One region of the Arthrobacter sp. KN11-1C genome, then DNA from elsewhere that is predicted to be linked to it. Evidence: riboswitches for the same ligand, from Rfam matches in the RefSeq annotation. Region 1 holds a riboswitch; the other holds the start of a gene.
What was found. Region 1 has a riboswitch for glycine ahead of gcvP (aminomethyl-transferring glycine dehydrogenase). Riboswitches for the same ligand answer to the same signal wherever they lie in the genome.
Positions count from the first base shown of each region.

Region 2: linked by a shared signal. The riboswitch ahead of lipA (lipoyl synthase) and the one ahead of gcvP (aminomethyl-transferring glycine dehydrogenase) in region 1 are both predicted to bind glycine.

Region 1 is NZ_CP197467.1:3,628,956-3,637,400, reverse strand. It holds gene ACSBOX_RS16940 (flagellar biosynthesis protein FlhA) at 1-252, shown strand, start outside; gene ACSBOX_RS16935 (hypothetical protein) at 230-1,273, shown strand; gene ACSBOX_RS16930 (carbon storage regulator) at 1,278-1,526, shown strand; gene ACSBOX_RS16925 (hypothetical protein) at 1,535-2,095, opposite strand; gene ACSBOX_RS16920 (sigma-70 family RNA polymerase sigma factor) at 2,305-3,138, shown strand; gene ACSBOX_RS16915 (MFS transporter) at 3,146-4,687, opposite strand; gene ACSBOX_RS16910 (TetR/AcrR family transcriptional regulator) at 4,770-5,318, shown strand; glycine riboswitch at 5,562-5,659, shown strand; glycine riboswitch at 5,661-5,766, shown strand; gene gcvP (aminomethyl-transferring glycine dehydrogenase) at 5,818-8,445, shown strand, end outside.
Region 2 is NZ_CP197467.1:402,248-410,692, forward strand. It holds gene ACSBOX_RS01955 (COG4315 family predicted lipoprotein) at 1-141, opposite strand, end outside; gene ACSBOX_RS01960 (sigma-70 family RNA polymerase sigma factor) at 296-796, shown strand; gene ACSBOX_RS01965 (anti-sigma factor family protein) at 793-1,515, shown strand; gene ACSBOX_RS01970 (methylenetetrahydrofolate reductase) at 1,546-2,349, opposite strand; gene lipA (lipoyl synthase) at 2,366-3,391, opposite strand; glycine riboswitch at 3,441-3,544, opposite strand; glycine riboswitch at 3,546-3,645, opposite strand; gene trmB (tRNA (guanosine(46)-N7)-methyltransferase TrmB) at 3,732-4,655, opposite strand; gene ACSBOX_RS01985 (MFS transporter) at 4,758-6,044, shown strand; gene ACSBOX_RS01990 (MFS transporter) at 6,126-7,418, opposite strand; gene ACSBOX_RS01995 (M20 metallopeptidase family protein) at 7,446-8,445, opposite strand, start outside.

The DNA.
Region 1 (8,445 bases):
ACCCAGATTGTCATGAGCCAAGCTCGCCTGGACGCCGTCCTGGCCTCCGTGCAGGCTTCGGTGGAGACCGCGGCGAATGCAGGACGGCAGGCCGTTCTGGTGTGCGCCCCGGCGCTGCGGCCGGCGGTCCGGCGCCTCGTGGCAGCTCCCGACGGCGGCATTCCCGTGTTGTCCTACCGTGAAGTGACGTCCGCAAACATCCAGATCGAGACCGTGGGGGTGGTCCGCCATGCCGAAGCAATACAAGCTTAAGGGCACGTCCCTGGACGACATCCGGGTGAAGGCCGAGCAGCAATACGGGCCGGGCGCGCGGATCGTCTCAGCCGAGAAAGTCACCAACCCCGGGATCGCCGGGCTCTTCGCAGCCAATCGCTACGAGGCCACTATCGAGGTTCCATCCCAACTAGCTGGCAATAGTTGTCGTTCTGAGGGCCCAGAACGACAACAACTGCGAGTCAGTTGGGAGGCACACGCAGGCGGGGAGGTGCGCGCTGCCGGTGAGGCTCATGCGTTGCAGGGGCCCGCGATTGCCGCTCTCCTGGAGCAAGCCGACGCGGCCGAGATGGACATGCACCGGCCGGAGGCAGTCGTTTCCACGGCCTCCCCGGATTTCGCCGGGATATTGGAGCAACTGGGGAAGGAATTCCGGGCGCCGACGTCCGGAGCACCAGTGCAAGGGACGCTGACCGCGTTGCCGCCCGTCGTCGTCGGGCACGCCGTTCCAGCGGCGCCTCCAACGGCCGTACCGGCGCTGGCTGCCGTACCGGCGCCATTGGCCGGCAGCGGCAACCTCGTCATCCTGCTTGGCCTCGGCGACGACGCCTTGGGGACTGCATTGGAATTGTCCATCGCAGGGGGCGGCTTCGACGTCCGGACGTCCGGGGCCCTGACTGCTTTCGGCCACCTCCATGTGACGGGGCGCCAGGGCGCGACGGCGGCCCGTGCCCAGGCGGTCGTCACCGGCCAAACCGTGCTGGTGGCCTACGGGCTCGGCAGGCAAGGCGAAGCCGTGACGCATGCGGCGGACATCGCCACCCTCGCGCCAGACCAGTTGTGGCTGGTCGTCGACGCCGGGCGGAAAGCTGAAGACACGGCATCCTGGATCCGGGCGCTCTCCGCAGCCCTGGCCGCCGAGCGCGTCCGTGTCGACGCCCTTGCCGTTTTCGGCGCGTCGGAGACCGGAAGTCCCGAGACGGTCAACGGACTCGGCGTACCCATCGGGTGGGTGGACGGCAAGCCCGCCCGCGTTGCCGTGCTTGGAAAGGTAGATTGAGAGCATGCTGGTACTGACACGCAAGCCGGGCGAACAGATCATGATTGGTGAGGACATCGTCATCACCGTCATGGAAGGCCGCGGCGACGGCGTGCGGATCGGGATCGAGGCGCCCCGCGGGGTGTCCATCCAACGTCGCGAAGTGGTTGAGGCGATCGCCGCGGCCAACCTCGCTGCCGCCCAGGCCGGCCCCGACGCCGAGGAACTCGTTGCCGGGCTGCGTCCGCCGGCACGGAAGCCCCCCAAGGAATAGGCCGGGCCTTAAGCCAAGCCCACGAACTCTGCGAGGAGCGGCAGCGAGCAATCCCTCGTCACGGCCAGTGCCCGCTCGATGTTGGCACTTTCCGCAAGGAGTGTCATGTCATCCACGGTGTCGGCATGCGCCACCGCTCCCGGCGCCATGCTGTCGCCGGGCTCTACTGAGCCAAGCTGCTGGTTCCCGGCGCTTTGTGGCCCCATCAGGAGGGCTTCGACATTGGCGGCCGCGGTTGATTCGACCTGCTTGAGCAGAAGGACCAGGCCATGGTGGTGTTCCTGAAGCAGTTCCGGCCAGATCCCGGGCGGGGCCATTGAAGCGATCATGGGCAGCGTTGCGTTGGCCGACAGGCGCCACTCGATGGCCAGCGCGGACGACTCGATGTTCCGGGCAAGCGTGTCGAACCGGAGGTTTTCCAGGACTTTTTCCACGTCGGCGGCAGTGAATTTCAGCCAATGCCAATTGCCTGCCCGGACGTGCAGCAACTGCGTTTCGAGCCGGTACAACAGCAGTTCCAGCTGTCTCCGCTCACGCCACAGCGTCGCCGAAAGCTCATCCGCCCCCACGGTTCCCCATTCCCCGGTTTGGTCTACGAAACATGGTTCCGCGGCCTCTTTTGTATCTTTTTCATGAGCGTACACGCATTGTTATTTTTCAGATGGTATGTTCACTGAATACATGTCTGTTCCGTGTAATCTTCGGCACGCTGCATCGTCTCAGCAGCTCGCCCATGAAGCCCCTGGAATCAGGCTTGGCAACTCAATAAACAGGTCTCATGGGGGGACTAATTTTGAATCGCGAAGAACGCAACGAGCTGGTGCTGCAGCACTTACCGCTCGTTGGCTATTTGGTGTCGGAGCTCTGCGCGAGGGCTTCTCATTTGTCGCGCGACGATTTCGCGTCGGTGGGGTCGGTGGCGTTGATTACGTCTGCCGATTCTTTCGATCCGGACCTCGGAGTCCCTTTCGGCGCGTTTGCGCGCCGAAGGATCGTCGGGGCTTTCGCGGACGAGATGCGGGCCAGCGACTGGGCCACGCGCTCGGCGCGCAAACGCATCAAGGAAACCATGTCGGTCCAGGAAACGCTCTCCGGTGTGCTTGGCCGCACTCCGTCGGTGGCCGAGACCGCTTCGGCCCTGGGGGTTGAGCGCAGCGTGGTGGAGGCCGCCCTGGCCGATGCCGCGCGGACGCTGTCGCCGCTGGATGACGTCGTGGTGGACACGGTCGCGGCGGAGACCATCTCCCCGGAGCACTCGGTCCTGGCCGATGAGCGCCTGAAGTACCTTCGGGCCGCCGTCGAGGCGTTGCCGGAGAAGATGCGGTACGTCGTCGAGGAGATCTACTTCGGAGGCCGGACCGTGAAGGAACTCGCCGAGGAACTCGGGTCCACGCACGCGGCGGTCTCGCAGCAGCGTGCCGAGGGCATCCGGCTCATGCGCGACGGGCTGTCCGCGCATTACGCCGACGACCCCGAACAGTCCTTCGAGCCCCAGTCGCGGATAACCGCCCGACGCCGGCACGACTACCTCTCGACCCTCGCCACCGCCACCCTGGGCGGAATCACCCGCAGCTTCAGCTCCCCGGATGCCGCCTTGAACCAGGCAGTCTAGACCCCGCCTACTTGGCGGTCGGCACGCGGCGGAGCACGACGGCGGCAAGGACTGCCGCTCCCGCCATCAGTACCAGCCCGATCGCTGCCGTGATGTGGACGCCCGATTCAAAGGCGGCACGCGCAGCGGTGCTCAGGGCGTCGCCCAATGGCTGGGGGAGGGCCGACGCGGTGTCCATGGCTCCGGCGAGTGTCTCCCGCGAGCGTTCTGCCGCGTGGGCCGACAGTTCGACCGGAAGCAGCAAATGGTGTTGGTAGGACGCCGTCAGGATGGAGCCGAGCACGGCTGTGCCCAGCAGTGATCCGAGTTCGTAGCCGGTTTCCGAGATCGCCGATGCCGCGCCCGCCTTGTCGGCAGGAACCGCGCCAAGGATCAGGTCGTTGGAGATGGTCTCCGCCGAGCCAACCCCGATGGCCAGCAGCAGGAGCGCCGTCAAAAGGTACCCCGGCCCCTGGCTGTGGTTTCCCATGGCCGCCACGAGGTATCCCACCGCGCTCAGCGCCAGCCCCGATGCCACCACCAGGCCAGGGCGGATCCGCTTGACCAACGGGACCACCACCAGGCCTGCCACAATCGTGGCAAGCAGGGCGGGAACCATCGCGATCCCGGCCTGCATGGGGGACTGGCCCTCCACCAGCTGCAAGTGCTGGGCAAAGAAGTAGATGAATCCCGTCATGGAGAACAGGGACAGGACGTTGGCCGTGATCGCCGTGCTGAAGACTTTGTTCCGGAAAAGCTGAACGTCCAACATGGGCGATGCCAGCGAGCCCTGCCTCCGGACGAAGACAATTCCCATGGCCAGGCCGAACGCCATGAAGGCCGCGGGAGCCGGACCGAACCCGTGCACGGCGGCCTCCTTGATGCCGTAAACCACGGGGGCCATGGCCAGGATGGACAGCACCACGCTGGGAACGTCCGGCTTGCCCGGGTTGCGGTCCTTGGACTCGGGGATCAGCGACGGACCGAAGGCGAGCAGGGGCAGCAGCAGCGGCACGGCGACCAGGAACACGGCTCCCCACCAGAAGTGCTCCACGAGCCAGCCGCCAAAGATCGGCCCGAGCGCGGCGCCGCCGGAGAACCCCGCGGCCCACACGGCAACCGCGAGCCGGCGGCGGTTCGGTTCCGGGAAGATGTTGCGGATCAACGACAGCGTGGACGGCATGAGCATGGCTCCGAAGATGCCCATGCTGGCGCGTCCGGCAATGAGCCATTCAGCCGATGGGGCGAAGGCAGTGGCCGCGGAAACGGCCGCGAAGCCCGTGCTGCCGATCAACAGCAAGCGGCGGCGACCGATCCGGTCACCCAGGTTTCCCATGGACACCAACAGTGCCGCGAGCACCAGTGGATAGGCGTCCACGACCCACAGCAGCTGCACGCCCCCGACTTCCAGCGACCGGGCGATTTCCGGCAGGGCAAACGTCAGCGCCGTATTGTCCACAGCCACCAGCAGCACCGGGAACATCAGGAGTGCCAAGGCAGCCCAATCGCGCCACGGGGCGGTTTGGATCGAAGGGGTACGGGGGTGCTGGGTTGTGGACGGGTTGAACATGAACATAACTGTACCGTCTGGACGGTATAGTTTCAATTTGACTCATCGAACGGCCGCGTCGAACTAAGGGATGATGGACACCATGCCGCGAAAACCTATTGCCCGGGACGCTGTCCTGGATGCCTTTGAAGCCCTGCTGATCGAGGTGGGGGAGCGGGCTGCCACCCTGGACGCCGTCGCCAAGCGCGCCGGCGTCTCGAAGGGCGGCTTGCTCTACCATTTCCCCAACAAGGAAGCCATGATCAGCTCCTTGCTCGAGCGCATGGACGGGCTGGCCGCGCTGGACATCGAGGCAATGAAGGCGGCCCCGGAAGGTGCTGCCGCGTTCTTCATCAAGTCCTCGCTGTGGGCCGACACGCCCTTGGACCGCGTGTTTGTGGCAGCCACGCGTCTCGCGGAAGTAGCCCACGAAGAAACCCGCAGGCGCTTCGCGGGAATCCAGCAACAATGGCTCGATGTGCTCGCCGAGGAAGTCGGGCCGGAAATGGCCAAGGCCGTCCGGTACATGGGCGATGGACTCTACTTCAACGCAATGCTCGAAGGCGGCGCCGGTGATACGGAAGTCAAGGCCAGCGCGAGGGGCGCCGACGTCGGTGCGCTGCTGGCCGCCGTCGAACGCCTCCGCAGCTGAGTCCCGACCCAACTATCCCCACCGCCACCCTCGCCTCGCAAGCTCGGCCAGGGAACCCTGGCGGCGTGGGCCCCGCAGTTGTTGTCGTTTAGACGCTCCAAAACGACATCTAGTGCGAGCTAGTTGGGAAAGCCGGGCGGCTCGCTGACCCTATTTGCGGACGCGGGCAGTCCATAGGACAATTGGTAGTTGTGGCAGCCGTCACCGGCAACCACTGTCGATTCACACAATTGAATACGCCTTTGATCTGCGGCGGGAGAGTCCTGCAGGCATGTGATGCAGGCGCCGTAGGAGCAAATCCTCCCCAGGAATCTCTCAGGCCCACGCACCGCCGCGGCAAGGCAACTCTGGAAAGCAGCACGCTGACGCGCGCTCACCGACGGTGCAAGCGGACAGTGCCATACGCACGTTTCGCGGAAACTCTCAGGTCCAATACAGAGCGGGGAGGAATCCGATTAGCTGTGGCGTACCCACGCCGCCTTATAAATGGAGTTCCTTCGTGACGGTTAGTTCAACCTCCACCACGTTCGTTGACCGGCATATCGGCGCCCGCCGCCAGGCCGACATTGACATCATGCTCAAGTCTGTTGGCTACGACAGTGTCGATTCGCTCGTAGACACCGCGGTTCCCAATGACATCCGCCAGGACGTCGCACTGACGCTCCAGAACGCCCTCAGCGAGGTGGAAGTCCTTGCTGAACTCCGCAAGCTGGCTTCCAAGAACAAGACGGCCGTGCAGATGATCGGCCAGGGCTACTACGACACCGTCACTCCGCCGGTGATCCGCCGCAACATCCTCGAATCCCCGGCCTGGTACACGGCCTACACCCCGTACCAGCCCGAAATTTCCCAGGGCCGCCTCGAGGCGCTGCTGAACTTCCAGACCATGGTCCAGGACCTCGTGGGCCTGCCCATCGCCAACGCCTCCCTGCTGGACGAAGCCACGGCAGTCGCCGAAGCCGTCCTCATGATGCGCCGCGCCAACAAGAACAAGACGGCCCACGACGGCAAGACCGTGCTCGACGCCGACTGCCTCCCGCAGACGATCGCGATCGTGAAGGGCCGCGCCGAGGCGCTGGGCTTCGAGGTGGAGATCGCCGACCTGTCCCAGGGCCTGCCCGACGGCGACATCAACGGCATCGTGCTGCAGCAGCCGGGCGTTTCCGGCCGGGTGTTCGACCACTCCGCCGTGATCGCCGCCGCCAAGGAACGCGGTGCCCTCGTCACCGTCGCCGCCGACCTCCTCGCCCTCACCCTGATCACGCCTCCGGGCGAGCAGGGTGCCGACATCGCCGTCGGCTCCACCCAGCGCTTCGGCGTGCCGCTGTTCTTCGGCGGCCCGCACGCCGCGTACATGGCCGTCCAGAAGGGCCTCGAGCGCTCGATGCCGGGCCGCTTGGTGGGCGTTTCCAAGGACGACGCCGGCACTCCCGCCTACCGTCTCGCGCTCCAGACCCGCGAACAGCACATCCGCCGCGAGAAGGCCACGTCCAACATCTGCACCGCGCAGGCACTGCTGGCCATCGTCTCCTCGATGTACGCCGTCTACCACGGCCCCGAGGGCCTGAAGGCGATCGCCGAGACCGCCCACAACCACGCCCGCACCCTGGCAGCATCCCTGAAGGCCGCGGGCCTTGAGGTCCTGCACGGCAGCTTCTTCGACACCATCACCGTCCGCGTCCCGGGCAAGGCTGCCGGGATCGTTGCTGCTGCCGAGGCCAAGGGCATCAACCTGCGCGGCATCGACGCCGACACTGTGGGCATTTCTGTTGACGAGACCACGACGGCGGCCGTCGTCGCCGACGTCGTCGCCGCCTTCGGTGCCACGGTGTCGGGTGACGGTGAGGGCTTCGCCCTGGAGGTCGCCGTCGAGCGTTCTTCGGACTACCTGCAGCACCCCGTGTTCAACACCCACCGTTCCGAGACCCAGCTGTTGCGCTACATCCGCAAGCTGTCGGACCGCGACCTGGCGCTGGACCGCACCATGATCCCGCTGGGTTCGTGCACCATGAAGCTGAACGCCACCGCCGAGATGGAAGCCATCTCCTGGCCGGAATTCGCTTCGATCCACCCGTTCGCACCGGATTCCCAGACCGAGGGCTGGCGTGAACTCATCACGGACCTGGAATCCCAGCTGACCGAGATCACCGGTTATGACCAGGTCTCCATCCAGCCCAACGCCGGTTCCCAGGGCGAGCTCGCGGGCCTGCTGGCCATCCGCGGCTACCACCACTCCCGCGGTGACCTGCAGCGCAACGTCTGCCTCATCCCGGCGTCCGCCCACGGCACCAACGCCGCCTCGGCAGTGCTGGCCGGCATGAAGGTTGTCGTCGTGGCCACGGCCGCCGATGGCACCATCGACCACGCGGACCTGCAGGCCAAGATCGACGCCAACAAGGACGTCCTCTCGGCCATCATGATCACCTACCCGTCCACGCACGGCGTGTACGACGCCGACGTGCGCGAGGTCTGCGACTCCGTGCACGCAGCCGGCGGCCAGGTGTACATCGACGGCGCCAACCTGAACGCCCTGGTCGGCCTGGCCCAGCCGGGCAAGTTCGGCGGCGACGTCTCGCACCTGAACCTGCACAAGACCTTCTGCATCCCGCACGGCGGCGGTGGACCGGGCGTCGGCCCGGTCGCGGCCAAGGCGCACCTGGCCCCGTTCATGCCCGGCAATGCCGCGGCCTGGACCGAAGGCAGCGACGTGCCCATCTCGGCTTCGCGCTTCGGTTCGGCCGGAGTCCTGCCGATTTCCTGGGCCTACGTGAAGCTCATGGGCGGCGAAGGCCTCACCGAGGCCACGAAGTCCGCTCTGCTTGCCGCGAACTACATCGCCTCCCGCCTCAACGAGTACTTCCCCGTTCTCTACACCGGCGAAGGCGGACTCGTGGCCCACGAGTGCATCCTGGACCTGCGCGAACTGACGGCCAAGACCGGCGTCACCGCCGAGGACGTGGCTAAGCGCCTCATCGACTACGGTTTCCACGCACCCACCCTGGCGTTCCCGGTAGCGGGCACCCTGATGGTGGAGCCCACCGAATCCGAGGACCTCGGGGAGATCGACCGCTTCATCGAAGCCATGATCACCATCCGCAAGGAAATCGACCAGGTTGCCCACGGCGAC
Region 2 (8,445 bases), 1.3 Mb from region 1:
CGAACTCGACGCCGCCGAACTCGACGCCGCGGGGCTTGAGGCGCTCGAGGACGTGGACGACGCGCCGGGGCTTCCTCCGCAGCCAGTGAGGGCGATGGCCAGAGCAAGGATCCCGAGCCCGGTGCCGAGTTGCTTCTTCATGGTTTGCTCCTTCGCTTCGACCGGCCGAGGACGTGCCGGAAGCTAACCCGTACGACGCCGCCGGGTGAAGAATGGTTCAGAGGGCTTGAACCTTTTTCGTAGCGGGCACGTCGTATCGCAGGAGAAGGGGAAGCCGAGCACCAAGGAGGCGCCGATGCCGCTCGACGAGGACGTGGTGGCCGCGATCTACCGCGACCACGGCACGGCGCTGCGCCGTTTCGTGCTGAGCTGCACGCCGGACGCGCACTTGGCTGAGGACGTGGTGCAGGAGACCATCCTCCGCGTGTGGCAGCACGCACCGCAGATCACCGGCAGCTTGCGCAGCTATTTGTTCCGGACTGCCCGCAATGTCATCATCGACAACTACCGCAAGGCCCAGCGGCGCCCGGCAGAGGCTGCCGAACGCGACATGGCGGATCCCGAGGAGGCCACCGAACGGGTGGACGAGCTCCTCAACCGGGTCCTCATGGAAGAGGCGCTCCTGCGGCTCAGCACCGAACACCGGGAGGTCCTGGTAGCACTACATTACGAACGTTTCACGGTGACCGAGGCCGCGCTGAGGCTCAACATCCCCAGCGGCACGGTGAAATCCCGGGCCTTCTACGCCGTCAGGGCGCTTCGCACGATTCTCGACGAAATGGGGGTGCAGCGGTGAACGAAACCGGACTTCACCAATTGCTGGGCGCCTACTTGCTCGGCGGACTCGAGCCTGCAGAGGCCCGGGTTTTCGAGGAGCATTTGGCAAGCTGCGCCGATTGCCGGCTCGAGTTGGGCGAGCTGGAAAGCCTCCCGGCCCTCCTCGACGCCGTCCCCGTGCCCGACGCCGTCGCGCTCGCCGCCGGGCGCCCCGCCGTCGAGCCTTCCGCCGTCGAGCCCGCCGCCGCGGCCACTGCCGACCCCCGCTCACTTATGGGGGGTCTTTCAGAAACGCTCCCGCAGCCGATTCTCCTGAAGATGGCAGCGCGGCGGCGGAAGTCCCGACGCCGGTGGACGGCCCTGGTGGGTGCCGTTGCCGCCGCCTGCCTTGGAGTGGGCATCCTGGCGGGGCCGGTGTTGAACCAGCCGCCCAAGCCGGACGCCAGCTATTCGGTGCAGACGGACAACGGCCTGCAACTCACGGTGGGGCTCGTCCGGAAGGCGTGGGGGACCGAGCTGCAGCTGGAAGGCCGCAGCATGCCGCCGCAAGGCACCATGTACCTGTGGGTCAAGGGCCGCGACGGCACGGAGGAAATGGCCTGCGGCTGGACTGCGACATCCAGCGGGCACATCAAGGTCACGGGCGCGACGCCGGTCCAGCTCGCCGGGATTTCGGGGGTGGAACTGCGTGACGACTCCCAGAAGACGGTCGCGGTGATTTCGGTCCCGGGGAGCTAGGGGTTTCCGGGACCTGTGGGGTTCACCGGGCTAAGTGGTTGCCGCCTCAGGATCGGCCAAATCGCTTCTCTCCCAGATGGGCATGTCCAGCCGGTTGAAACTGTAGAGATGGATTCCCGAGACACCATCCGGCTGCGCCATGAGCCCGGACACCAGGCTCTCCGGTGAGTATTTGTCCGGGCCCAGGAGTTTGCGGGCAAGAGTTCCCTTGTTGCTGAGGAACTTCAGCGACGTCCCGACGCCGATCTGGGTTGCCAGGGCCAGCAGTTTTGTCCGAGGAACCGCTCCGGCCACGCCGGCCCATACGGGAAGCTCGACGCCTTCCCGTCGCAGGAGCGCCGCATAGTCGAGGACCTTCGACGCGGAGAAGCACATCTGCGTGACAACGTGCGTGGCCAAGTGTTGTTTCGCCAACAAGGCGTCCAGCAAGTCGAGCCCGCTCACGGAAGGATGCCCCTCGGGATAACCGGCGATGCCCGCAGTGATGCTGCCGCCGGAGTACTCGGAGATATCCGCCAAGAGGGGAAGGCTCGATCGGTAGGGGCCCGCGCCAAGAGGTCCGTCGCCACCGATGGCGAAGACCTCACTGATCCCTGCAGCGTCGCAATCGCGGAGGATGCCGGAAAGCTGCCCCCGGCTCTCCAGCCCACGTGCCGAGAGGTGCGGAATCACGGTGTAGCCAAGGAGGCTGAGCTTGACGGAAGCCTCCATGGTCCGTGCGATGCCGTGATGGGGCAGGCAGGTCACGGTGAGCGTCGTGGAAAGCGGTACTGCTGCCTGGACTCTCTCAACGATTCCGTCTGAGGGAATGATTTCAATCCGGGTGGGAAACATGCTGGCTCCTTCCGGATCAGGCCGTCGCGTGGTGTGCGAGGAGGGTGCGGGCTTCCTGGCGGGTGGTGCCGGAGTCCTGGATGCCTTCGGCGATGTGGGCGAGGTGGGCGGGGATTTCGCGGCCTTTTTTGCGCATCGCGGTGGCCCAGAGCCGTCCGGCGCGGTAGGAGGAGCGGACCAGGGGGCCGGACATGACGCCGAGGAAGCCGATTTCCTCGGCTTCGGTGGCGAGGTCGACGAATTCCTGGGGTTTGACCCAGCGGTCCACGGGCAGGTGCCGTTCGGAGGGGCGCAGGTACTGGGTGATGGTGATCAGGTCACAGCCCGCGGCGTGCAGATCACGCAGGGCTTCGGAGATCTCCTCGCGGGTTTCGCCCATGCCCAGGATCAGGTTGGATTTGGTGACCATGCCGTGGGCCCGGCCCTGGGTGATGACGTCCAGGGAGCGGTCGTAGCGGAACGCGGGGCGGATGCGCTTGAAGATCCGGGGCACGGTTTCGACGTTGTGCGCGAAGACTTCAGGGGCTGAGTCGCAGATCGCGGCGATGTGTTCGGGTTTGCCGGAGAAGTCCGGGATGAGCAGTTCGACGCCGGTGCCGGGGTTCAGTTCGTGGATCTTGCGGACGGTTTCGGCGTAGAGCCAGACGCCTTCGTCTGCCAGGTCATCGCGGGCGACGCCGGTGACGGTGGCGTAGCGCAGGTTCATGGCCTGGACGGAGCGGGCGACCTTGGTGGGTTCGAACATGTCCACCGGGGAGGGTTTGCCGGTGTCGATCTGGCAGAAGTCGCAGCGGCGGGTGCATTCGGAGCCGCCGATCAGGAAGGTCGCTTCCTTGTCTTCCCAGCACTCGAAGATGTTCGGGCAGCCGGCTTCCTCGCAGACGGTGTGCAGGCCTTCTTTTTTCACGAGGTTCTTCAGGCCCACGAATTCCGGGCCCATCTGGACCTTGGCCTTGATCCACTCGGGCTTGCGTTCGACCGGGACGGCTTTGTTGCGCTGTTCAACGCGCAGCAGCTTACGGCCTTCAGGTGCCAGGGTCATGAGGAACTCCATAATTCAGGTGGCGCGCACGCGCCACGATGAGTCGGTTCCTCCCCGCTCTGTATTGGACCTGAGAGTTTCCGCGTCTGTGCCTCGTGGCTGGACGCTTGCACCGTCGGTGAGCCCGGTTGCCCGGGCTGCTTTCCAGAGTTGCCTTGCCGCGGCGGTACATGGGCCTGAGAGATTCCTGGGGAGGATTTGCTCCTACGGCGCCTGCTGAAAATGTACCGGCAGGACTCTCCCGCCGCAGATCATAAGCACGTGCCGCCTTCCGGTGACACGTCTCACATGGTATCCGGTGCCTGTACGGCACGCAAAGAACCTGTATCCAATCGTGAAGCTAGATCCTGCGATAACTAAGGTCGAAGATCATGCGCCCCGCCTCGTGGGCCTTGTTCTCGAAGCTGGTGCGGATGCGGCCATCGAAGCGTGGAGCCCATCCGCCCACGTGGTCCACTCCCTCGTTGGGGCCGGTGTGCTCGGTGCTGACCGGTGCCCGGCCTTCCTTGACGGGTGCCCCGCCCACCATGTATTCGACTCCGGACTCCCATACTTGGGTGAGGGGGCTGTCCGCGCCGGCCCGTTCGCGGTCGTGCAGGTTCTCAAACTCGGTGGAGCCGGCCAGGACCTCGCGGACGTGGACGGCGTAGTTGGACCAGTCGGTGGCGATCCGCCACAGGCCGCCCTTCTTGAGGGACCGCGCAGCGAGTTCGGCGAACGCGGGCTGGATGAGGCGGCGTTTGTGGTGCCGGGACTTGTGCCACGGGTCGGGGAAGAAGACCCAGAGCTCGCTCACCGAACCGGCAGGGAGCATGGAGGCGAGGACCTCGGGGGCGTTCGCCTCCACCACGCGGACGTTGCTGAGCCCGCGGCTGTTGATCTTGATCATCGTGTTGGCCAGGCCCGGGGTATAGACCTCCACCGCGAGGAAGTCCTTGTCCGGGTTCTCCTCCGCGGCGTGGCATACGGCGTCGCCAAGTCCCGAACCGATTTCGACGATCAGCGGCGCCTTGCGGCCAAACTCCGCTTCGGCGTCGAACACGTAGTCCGGATGCACGGAAGTGTTGGCAATGTGCCGCGGAACCTGGATGGCCCAGCGGTCCGAGTGCTCCTCCCACGCGGCCTGGCGTCGGCCCTGAAGCCGCGTCCCCCGGCGCACGAAACTGACTGGACGGCCGCCATAGGTGCCGAAGGAGGCCTGGCTGCCAGGGGTCACGGGGCGCGAAGACTGCGGTGTTTCAGGGGAATCTGGGGTTTCACTCATCCCCTCCAGAATACCGTTGCGGAGCCAAACGCCCGCGGCGGAACCTGCATACGCTCCCGTCATGAGCCGCCCCGGTATGAGCGTGACTGCCAGAATGGGTTGGTGACCTCCGCTTCAAGCGCCCCCAAGAACACCACGCCGCACTCCGGCGCCCCCGAGATCCTCGTCGACGCCGAGATCGACGAGCTTCCCGCCGCCGGGCCCACCCAGGTCCGGACGCGCGGCGGACTGGTCTTCCTCGGGATCTGCCTGGTCCTCATCGGCCTGAACCTGCGGACGGTCTTCTCGAGCTTTTCGGCTGTCCTTCCGGAAGTCACCGCCGACGCCGGACTGCCGGGCTGGGCGGTGGTTGTCCTCACCACGGTGCCGGTGACCTTGCTGGGAGTCTTCGCGCCGCTCGCGCCGGTCCTGGCCCGCCGCTTCGGTGCCGAGAGGGTGTTGCTCGGCGCGATGGCCGTGCTGACGGCGGGACTGCTGATCCGTTCCGTGGACCTCGCCGGCGCGGGGCATTTGCCGGCCCTCCTTGCCGGAACCGCGGCGTGCGGCGCCGCGATCGCGCTCTGCAACGTGCTGCTTCCCGGCGTGGTCAAGCGCGACTTCCCGCACCGCCTGGGACTCATGGGCGGTCTCTACACGACGGCGATTTGCGCGTCTGCCGCGCTTGGCGCCGGTTTCACGTATCCCGTCTTCACGGCGGCCGGGAACTGGACCTCGGCGCTGTGGTTCTGGGCGCTGCCCGCCGCCGTCGTACTTTTGCTCTTCCTGCCGCTCGCGATCCGCCAGCATCCCGTCCGCCACAACGCCGGCAATGGCGGTGCGAACGTCTGGCGTTCCGCCGTTGCCTGGCAGGTCACCATCTTCATGGTGTTGCAGGCGATGATGTCCTTCAGTGTGTTCGCCTGGTTGGCGCCGATTCTGCGTGACCGCGGGATCGACGGCGGGACGGCCGGCTTGATTGTGTCCGTATCGATTGTGCTGCAGATGCTTGGTTCGTTCGTTGCTCCGGGGCTTGCGGCTCGCCTCAAGGATCAGCGCTTCATCAACACCGTGGTGGCGCTCATGACCGGTGGTGGCTTCGCCTTGAGCATCTTCGGACCCACGAACTTGATTTGGGTGTGGACCGGACTGTTGGGCCTGGGCCAGGGGAGCCTCACGGCCGTGGCGTTGACCATGATCATGCTGCGGACCCGCGATTCGCACACCGCGGCGCACCTTTCCGGCATGATGCAGGGCGTCGGCTATGGCTTGGGCTCCACGGGAACCCTGATGGTCGGCCAGTTGCACCAAGCGACCGGCGGCTTCGCGGCTGCCGGCATCCTGTTCCTCGTGGTGGGTTCCCTCGCGGCCTTCTTTGGCTTCCGCGCGGGCCGGAACCGCTACGTCGGCTAACCCAACTAGCTCGCAGCTAATGTCGTTATGAGGCCTCTAAACGACAACAACTGCGAGCTAGTTGGGTTCAAGCGCGGGGGGCTAGTGCGTCAGGTCCTTGCCCTTGGTTTCCGGGATCATGAAGGCGAACGCGATTCCGATGGCCAGCAAGATCACGGCGTAGACGTTGAACATGTTGGCCTGGCCGATGCTGCCGAGCCACGTCTGCAGGTACGGGGCCGTGCCGCCGAAGACCGCAACGCAAATGGAATACGGGACACCGACGCCCACGGTGCGGATCTTGGTCGGGAACAGTTCGGCGTATACAGCCGGGACGATCGAGGCGCTGCCGGCAATGAAGAACAACATGACGGACATCGAAACAGCCAGCTGCCACGGGGAGTCCTTGAGGAGCCAAGTCATCGGGAAGTGCAGCAACGCCGCACCGGCGGAACTCACGATCAGCACGGGCTTGCGGCCGATGCGGTCGGACAGCTTGCCCCAGAACGGCAGCGACGCGATGAACGCGATGTTGCCGATGACCCCGGCCCACAAGGCTGCGCCGCGATCCATCTTGAGTGAGCTGGCAGCATAGCTCGGAGCCACGACACCCCAGATGTAGTAGACAACAGTGAGGCCGACGGTCAGCCCGATCACCTGCAAGGCCTGCTTGCGGTACTTGACGATCTGCGGCCACATGGGCTCGCGCTTTTCTTTCGGCACCTCGGCCTCGAACGCCTCGGTCTCCTTCATCTTGGCCCGCATGACCAAGGCGTAGATGCCCAGGGCGCCGCCCACCAGGAACGGCACACGCCAGCCCCAGGCGTTCATGTCGGCCTTGCTCAGGACACCGGTCAAGATGGCGCCCAGCAGAGTTCCGGCGAGGATGCCGGCGGTGCCGGAGGTGTAGATGAGCGTTGCCCAGAAGCCCCGCCTTTCCTTGGGGGCCATTTCGGACAAGTACGTTTGCGACGACGGCAGCTCGCCACCATGGGCGAGGCCCTGGATGAGGCGGGCCACCAGGAGCATCACGGATGCAAATGCCCCGACAGCCTGGAATGTCGGGGCGATGCCGATCAGCAGGCTGCCGACAGCCGCGAGGCCGACGGCGAACGTCATGGAGGTCTTGCGGCCGATCCTGTCGCCGATCCAGCCGAAGACGAACCCGCCGAACGGCCGGGCCACGAATCCGACGGCGAAGATCGCCAGGGTGGAGAGGACCGCGGACGTGGGGTCGGCACTGCTGAAGAGCGCGCTCGCGATGAAGGGCGAGAACGTGGCGTAGATGGCCCAGTCGTACCATTCGACGGCGTTGCCGATGCCGGTGCCGATGAGGGTTCGCAGGTGGGACTTGTGAACCTGGACTGTGGCTGAAGTGCCTACGGTTGCGGTCATGTCTTGCTCCAAGGGCTGGGGTGGTGGTTAGTTGCCGGCGGCGAGGGTGGCGATGCGGGAGACCGCGAGCTCTGCGTAGAGCGCCGCACCATCGGACAGGACGCCGTCGTCGAACGTGGCATAGGGGGAGTGGTTGAACGCCGAGGTGGTGTGGTCGACGCCCCGCGGCACGGCGCTGAGGCCCACGAAAGTTCCTGGAACTTCGGCCAGGACCCGGGAGAAATCCTCCGATCCGCTGAGCGGCGTGGCCCAGCGGGAGAGCCGGGAATCGCCGAACATGTCCGCGATGACGTTCTCGGCGGTGTGCGTCTCGTCCTCGTCAGTGACGGTCATGGGGTATTCGCCGCGGTAGTCGACGTCCACTTCCAGGCCGTGCGCCGAGGCAATGCCCTTGAGCAGCTGCGGAATCGCAGTCATCATCCGCTCACGGGAGGCTTCCGAGAACGTGCGGATGGTGGCTTCGAAACGCGCGGATTCGGGGATGATGTTGCGCTTGGTGCCAGCCTGCAGGACGCCCACGGTCAGGACTACGGGATCGAACATGTTGAACTGCCGAGTGATCATGACCTGCAGTGCGGTCACCATTTCCGCGGCCGCCGTGACGGGGTCCTTGGCCGCGTGCGGCGCCGAGCCGTGACCGCCGGCACCGAGGACCGTGACGAAGAGTCCGTCCGAGGCGCTCATCATCACTCCCGGCTTGGTGCAGAACTGGCCGTACGGTTCCAGGGAGGAGAAGACATGCATGCCGTAGGCGGCGTCCACGCGGCGGCCCGCGGCGTCCAGGACGCCTTCGCGGATCATGTGGCCCGCGCCGTCGAAGCCTTCTTCGCCGGGCTGGAACATCAGGACGACGTCGCCGGCCAGCTGGTCGCGTCGCTCGGCCAGCAGGGTTGCGGCTCCGGCGAGCATGGAGGTGTGGAGGTCGTGGCCGCAGGCGTGCATGGCACCGTCGATCTTCGAGGAGAACTCGACGCCGGTGCGCTCCTGGACGGGAAGGCCGTCCATGTCGGCGCGGAGCAACACGGTC